Regions from separate parts of the Roseomonas sp. WA12 genome, predicted to be linked through region 3. Evidence: predicted binding sites of a transcription regulator. Region 3 holds the regulator's gene; each other region holds the start of a gene.
The links. Region 3 encodes LexA, which represses DNA repair genes until DNA is damaged. Its sites were predicted from a motif close to TGTTCTANNTANGTTC; they were not measured.
Positions count from the first base shown of each region.

Region 1 (2,265 bases), 140 kb from region 3:
TCTTGTTCTTCACCACCTTCACGCGGGTCTGGTTACCGACGACCTCTTCCCGATCCTTGATCTGGCCGATGCGGCGGATTTCCATGCGGATGGAGGCGTAGAACTTCAGCGCGTTGCCGCCCGTGGTCGTCTCCGGGTTGCCGAACATGACGCCGATCTTCAACCGGATCTGGTTGAGGAAGATCATCATGCAGTTGGAGCGGGCGATGGAGCCGGTCAGCTTGCGCAGCGCCTGGGACATCAGGCGGGCGTGCAGGCCGACGTGGCTGTCGCCCATCTCGCCCTCGAGCTCAGCGCGGGGGACGAGGGCGGCAACGGAGTCGATCACCAGCACGTCGATCGCGCCGGAGCGGACGAGGGTGTCGGCGATTTCCAGCGCCTGCTCACCGGCGTCAGGCTGGGAGATGAGGAGGTTGTCCACGTCCACGCCGAGTTTGCGGGCGTAGCCGGGGTCGAGCGCGTGCTCGGCGTCGATGAAGGCGCAGGTGCCGCCCTTCTTCTGGGCTTCGGCGACGCACTGGAGGGCAAGGGTGGTCTTGCCCGAGGATTCCGGGCCGTAGATCTCGATGACGCGGCCCTTGGGGAGGCCGCCGATGCCGAGCGCGAGGTCGAGGCCGAGGGAGCCGGTGGAGATGACCTCCACATCCTCATTAATCTGCTTGCCGCCCATCCGCATGATGGAGCCCTTCCCGAAGGAGCGCTCGATCTGGGAGAGAGCGGCTTCGAGAGCCTTGTTCTTTTCCATTGTGGAAGTAGCCCCTTGGCGTTCGGCGGACGCGATTTCTGCGTACCGCCGGCGGATGATTCGGTGGGTCTGGGACCCACGCCCTCACGCGCTTGTTAAACGGCCGGGGCGGTTGCGCACAAGCGCGAGCGCCGCCCTGGTCCGTGCTGTTCATATTATGTTCACCCCCGCGAAAAGCAAGACGTTTCGGGGTTCGCGGGGTGGATTTCGGGCCGGTTACGGGAGGGTGGCGACGAGGTCCACGAGCTCGGCCGGGCGGTAGGGTTTGGGGAGGAAGGTGATGCTGTCGCGGCCGAGTTCGGTGCCGAGTGCCGCTTCGGCGTAGCCGCTGACGAGGACGATGGGGAGGGTTGGGCGGTGGGTGCGGACGGCGTGGGCGAGGGCTACGCCGTCGAGGCCCGGCATGGCGATGTCGGAGACCATGGCGTCGGGGGTGAGGCCGGCTTCGATGAGTTCGAGGGCGGTGTCGCCGTCCTCGGCCTGGGTGACCCTGTGGCCGGCGCGTTCGAGGGCGACGGCGGCGAGGCGGCGAAGGGGGGCTTCGTCGTCCACGAGGAGGATGTGGCGGCCAGTGGAGATGGTGGCCGGGGATGGAGGGGGTGGGGCGGGAGTTTGTTCGGGCTCGCCCTCGTGGCGCGGGAGGTTGATGCGGAAGCGGGTGAGGCCGGGGCGGCTCTCGATCTGCATGGCGCCGCCGGACTGGCGGACGACGCCGTGGACGGTGGCGAGGCCGAGGCCGGTGCCGCCCTGGGTGGCGCGGGTGGTGAAGAAGGGTTCGAAGATGCGGGGGAGGATGTCCGCGGAGATGCCGGGACCGGTGTCGGCGATCTCGAGGACGGCGTAGCGGCCGGGGGGGAGCGGGTCGGGGGTGCCGGGCTCTTCGCGCAGGGCGACGGCGGTGTCGGTGGAGATGGTGAGGCGCCCCTCCCCTTCCCCACCGTTCAGCATGGCGTCGCGGGCGTTGGTGGCGAGGTTGAGGAGGACCTGGTCGAGCTGGACGGGGTCAACACGGACGCGGCGGCCGAGGGCGGCCTGGCGGAGTTCGAGGGTGATGCGGGGGCCGAGAAGGCTGCGGAGCATCGGGAGGGCGGCGGAGACCGCTTCGTCGAGGTCCAGCACGCGGGGTTCGAGCTGCTGGCGGCGGGCGAAGGCGAGGAGGCGGCGGACGAGGGCAGCGCCGCGGGCGGCTGCGTCCTGGGCGGGGCGGAGGTCTTCGCGGGTGGTGGGGGCGGCGAGGACGGCCGCATCCATGGCGCCGAGGATGATGGCGAGGAGGTTGTTGATGTCGTGCGCGATGCCACCGGCGAGTTGGCCGATGGCGCGGAGCTGTTCGCCGGCTTCGGCTTCCTCGCGCCGGCGGGTGCGCTCGGTGAGGTCCTCGGCGAGGAGGGCGCGGCGGCCTTCGGGGAGTGGCGCAATGCGGAGGCGGGCGAGGATGGGGCTCTGGCCTTCGGGGGCGGCGAGTTCGGCTTCCAGCGGAGCGGGGCCGCCTTCGGCGAGCCAGGCGCGGATGGCGGGCT
Region 1 covers NZ_CM135108.1:1,082,049-1,084,313, reverse strand. Annotated here, with positions in the region: gene recA (recombinase RecA) at 1-745, opposite strand, end outside; gene ACVBD7_RS05215 (ATP-binding protein) at 962-2,265, opposite strand, start outside.
Region 1: recA (recombinase RecA) is a predicted target of LexA. The motif match lies at 893-908, and genes of this name have one in related genera.

Region 2 (2,265 bases), 2.2 Mb from region 3:
ACCACCGGCGTTCCGCCGTGGCCGCAGCGGCCCGAAGAAGCCGCTCCACTCCATGCCCATGGCACTCGCCCGCTCGGCGATCAGGCTTTGGCCGTGCAGCAGTCCCGAGATCGGCGCCGCGAGCAGTTCGGGGTCGTTCAGCGCCTCGGCAACCTGCCGACCTCGCCATCGGAACAGCCCGAACAAGCATGCGAGCAGAAGGATGAGGCCCCACGACGTCAGGCCCGTCCCGAGGATGTAAACTCCGTAGGGCGGCGACAGGGCAGTGCTGATCATTGGGAGCACAATGAGCGAGCCGGCCAGGACGAGCAGGAAAACCAGCAGCTCGAGAGGCAAGCGGCGATAGACGCGTAGCGCTGCATTGAGGTCCTCGACCGAGGACTGGTCGAGCCGCAGCGGCGAAGTTGGGTCAGGAGAGTGCAACGAAGCCTCCGATCGGCGTGAATGAGCGGGCCCGGCAGGTCCATGCGTGCAGCTGCTCGGAAGGAGATTTGGACGTTAGTGCGACGATGTGGCCGTGGCCCAGAGAGGGCTGAAGTCAAACCTTCGTATTCGGAAGGGCCCGACGCCTTTGGAAGCTCGACTGGAAGCGCCTGGCCGTAACACCGAGGACCCGTATCGGCGCTGGCAGAGGCGGCAATATAATTTCTTGGTTTGCGCGCTATCGCGAAGGCTGGGCGCGCGGCGGCCGCCCGCAATGTCCTTATCCGTGGCGCCAATCAGGTCTCCGGCAACAGGAGGAGTTCGCGCATGGGGTGCTCCGGGCGCCCGGACGATCTATAAGCGTGTGTTCGTTCTTCGTTCTGGACGCTTCGGAGTTGCCCTGAGCCATGCCCCCGTTCTCCCCAGACCCGGGCGGGTCCGATGACGGAGCGTGGAGCAGGGGTGGGTATGCCGTGGTCGGAGTATTGGACGGGTGCAACACCGACGCTCCACCGCTGTCCGGTTGGATCCTGTGACCTCCCGCAAGATCATCCACGTCGACATGGACGCCTTCTACGCGTCGGTGGAGCAGCGGGACGATCCGGCGCTGAAGGGTCGTCCCCTGGCAGTGGGCGGCTCGCGGGAGCGCGGAGTCGTGGCGGCGGCCAGCTACGAGGCGCGTGCTTTCGGGGTGCGTTCAGCCATGCCATCCAGGACGGCGGCCCGGCTCTGTCCCGATCTGGTTTTCGTCCCGCCACGCTTTGATCGCTACCGGGAGGTATCGGCCCAGATCCGGGAGGTGTTTCTCGAGCACACACCGCTTGTGGAGCCGCTCTCGCTCGACGAGGCCTATCTCGACGTTACCGAGAACCGAACGGGGCTGCCCACCGCGACGGCGGTCGCCCGTACGATCCGTGCCGAGATCCTCGCCCGGACCGGGCTAACCGCCTCGGCGGGGGTCTCCTACAACAAATTCCTGGCCAAGCTCGCGAGCGACATGCGCAAGCCGAACGGGATGTTCGTCATCACGCCCGAGCAAGGACCGGGCTTTGTCGAGGAACTGGCGGTCTCCCGGTTCCACGGGGTCGGGCCGGCAACGGCGGCCCGCATGGAGGTGCTCGGGATCCGCACAGGGCGGGACTTGCGCGATCGCAGCCTCGCCTTCCTGCAGCAGCATTTCGGCAAGGCGGGCGCCCACTTCCACGCCATCGCGCGAGGCGAGGACCACCGGCCCGTGGTGCCGGACAGGCCTCGCAAGTCCTCCGGCTCCGAGACAACCTACGACCGTGACCTGGCCCGCCCCGAGGAGGTGGAGGGCGGCATCGGGGTGCTCGCTGACGAGGTCTGGGCGTGGTGCGAGAGCACGGGGCAGCGGGGGCGGACGGTGACGGTGAAGCTGCGCTGGGCGGATTTCCAGCAGGCCACGCGAAGCCGCACGCTGCCGAGCCCAGTGAGCGACCGCGCGGCGCTGGTCCGGATTGCGCTCGAGCTCCTGCGCAGTCTCTACCCTCTCACGCGCAAGGTGCGGCTCCTCGGCGTGACGGTCTCCGGCTTCGATCACGCTCCGAGCCGAAACCCGAGCGGGGAGCAGACGCGCCTCGAATTTGACGCGAAAAAGTAGCGCCGAGCGCGCCTAGCTTATCCTGCCGAACGGAGCGAAGCGCACAGCGCGCCGGGCTTCTCTCCTCATGCCATCCTGACTGGTCCTCGTCAGGGCTCCGGGTCGTAGACCACCCGATGACCGGGGCCGATCAGGAACCCCAGCCACGCCGTCAGCGAGGCGCCTGCCGTGACGAGGTCATTGCTGCCAGGGGGTCTTCTCCCAGATCTGGCGATAGCGAG
Region 2 covers NZ_CM135108.1:3,422,451-3,424,715, reverse strand. Annotated here, with positions in the region: gene ACVBD7_RS16390 (hypothetical protein) at 1-423, opposite strand, end outside; gene dinB (DNA polymerase IV) at 986-2,044, shown strand; gene ACVBD7_RS16380 (tripartite tricarboxylate transporter substrate binding protein) at 2,222-2,265, opposite strand, start outside.
Region 2: dinB (DNA polymerase IV) is a predicted target of LexA. The motif match lies at 789-804, and genes of this name have one in related genera.

Region 3 (2,265 bases):
ATGGATGGCTACGCGCTGCGGGCTGTCGACGCCGGCATAGGTGCCCGGCTTCGCGTGGTCGGGGCCGCTCCGGCCGGGCATCCGCTCGCCCAGTCGGTCGGGCCGGGTGAGGCGGTGCGGATCTTCACCGGGGGTGCCGTGCCGCCCGGCGCGGACAGCGTTCTGCTGCAGGAGGATGCCGTGGCCGAGGACGGCCATGTCGTCCCGACCGAGGCACCGCGCCTCGGCCGCCATATCCGCCGTGCCGGGCTCGACTTCACGGCGGGCGACACGCTGCTTCCTGCCGGTCAGCGGCTGACCGCGCGCGACATCGGCTTGGCCGCGGCGGCCAACCATCCTTGGCTGCAGGTCCATCGCCGCCCACGTATCGGGATCCTCGCCACTGGGGACGAGATCGTTCTGCCGGGCGAGGCGATCCCGGCCGGCGGCATCGTTTCGTCCAACGCCCATGCGCTGGCCGCGCTCGTCCGTGCCTCGGGCGGCGATCCGCTGGTTCTCCCCATCGCGGGCGATGACCGCGACGCCATCGCTGCAGCCGCCAGCGACGCCCGGCGCTGTGACCTGCTGGTCACCACCGGCGGCGCGAGCGTGGGGGAGCACGATCTGGTCCAGGCGGCACTCGGCCCGCAGGGCTTCTCGCTCGACTTCTGGAAGATCGCGATGCGGCCGGGCAAGCCGCTGATCTGGGGCGACCTGCGCGGCACGCCGATGCTGGGCCTTCCGGGGAATCCCGTTTCGGCGCTGGTTTGTGCCGTCGTGTTCCTGATTCCGGCCCTGCGCCGTCTGAGTGGCCTCCCGGCAGGGCCGATGGAAACCGTGACGGCGCGGCTGGGGCAGGACATGCCGGAGAATGACCGCCGTCAGGACTATGTGCGTGCTGATCTTTCGATCGATTCGGACGGGGCGCACGTCGCGACGCCCTTCCCTGTTCAGGACAGCTCCATGCTCTCCACCCTGGCCCGCGCGTGCGGGTTGGTGGTGCGCCCCCCCCATGCGCCGGCGGCCCCGGCGGGCTCCGCGGTGCAGTTTGTATTGTTTTCCTCTCTAGGCGTGTGAAGCGCGGCATTGACCGACGCGGAAGAACTTTCATAGAACTTCCGCGTCGGTTGCCCGTTTGTTCGTGCAGAAGACCTGCCACTCGCGCCCAGGGAGACGCCCGGACCATGCTCACCCGGAAGCAGCACGAGCTGCTCACCTTCATCGACAAGCATCTGCGCGACACTGGCTTCTCTCCTTCTTTCGAGGAGATGAAGGAGGCGCTGAATCTTAGGTCGAAGTCGGGCATTCACCGCCTGATCACGGCATTGGAGGAGCGCGGCTTCCTCAAGCGCCGCGCACATCGCGCCCGGGCCCTGGAAGTGCTGCGCGTGCCGGAAGGCCTGGCGCCCCGTGCAGCGCTCGCGGCCTCCGGCGCGCAGCCGGCAATGGCTGCGCAGCCCGCCTCCCCGGCCTTCGCGCCCAACGTCATCCGCGGCAACTTTGCCCAGAACCTGCCCGGCGCCGTGCGCACGGCGAACGATGCAACTGCCGTGCAGCTGCCGCTCTATGGCCGGATCGCCGCTGGCCTCCCGATCGAGGCGCTCCGCGACAGCGGCGAGAGCGTCGAGGTTCCGGTCACGATGCTGGGCGGCGGCGAGCACTACGCGCTCGAGGTCTCCGGAGACTCGATGGAGGGCGCCGGCATCCTCGACGGCGACACCGTGATCATCCGGCGCGGCGACGTGGCTGATAACGGCGCGATCGTTGTCGCGCTGGTGGACGAGAATGAGGTGACGCTGAAGCGGCTCCGCCGCCGCGGTAACTCCATCGCGCTGGAGGCTGCCAATCCCCGCTACGAGACGCGCATCTTCGGCCCCGACCGGGTGAAAGTTCAGGGCCGCCTCATCGGTTTGGTCCGCCGCTACCATTAGTCTGCCGGGCGGGCCCGTTTAGGCTGTCAGCGGCGGACTCGGAGAAGGATGCGGGGCTGGAGGATTTCTTCCTCCAGCCCTTTTTCATTCCACCTCCGCGGGTGGCTCTGACTGCGCCTGGGCCCGCGGCGTCGGAACCGGCGGCACCCAAGGCCGGTCCCCCCGCGCCGCGCGGTCCGACAGGATGATGGCACCGTCGCGGGCGAGCCAGATCGCATGGGCCCCATCCCGCCAGACCGAGAAGCGGTCCACCCGCGGCGTCTCACGGCAGCGGCCGCGGATCGGTTCCAACGAGATCATCACCGCTGCCTGGCCGCAGCCCGTCTCGGCCAGCACCGGCGGAGGTGGCGGAGCC
Region 3 covers NZ_CM135108.1:1,223,275-1,225,539, reverse strand. Annotated here, with positions in the region: gene ACVBD7_RS05895 (molybdopterin molybdotransferase MoeA) at 1-1,056, shown strand, start outside; gene lexA (transcriptional repressor LexA) at 1,164-1,910, shown strand; gene ACVBD7_RS05885 (ComEC/Rec2 family competence protein) at 1,995-2,265, opposite strand, start outside.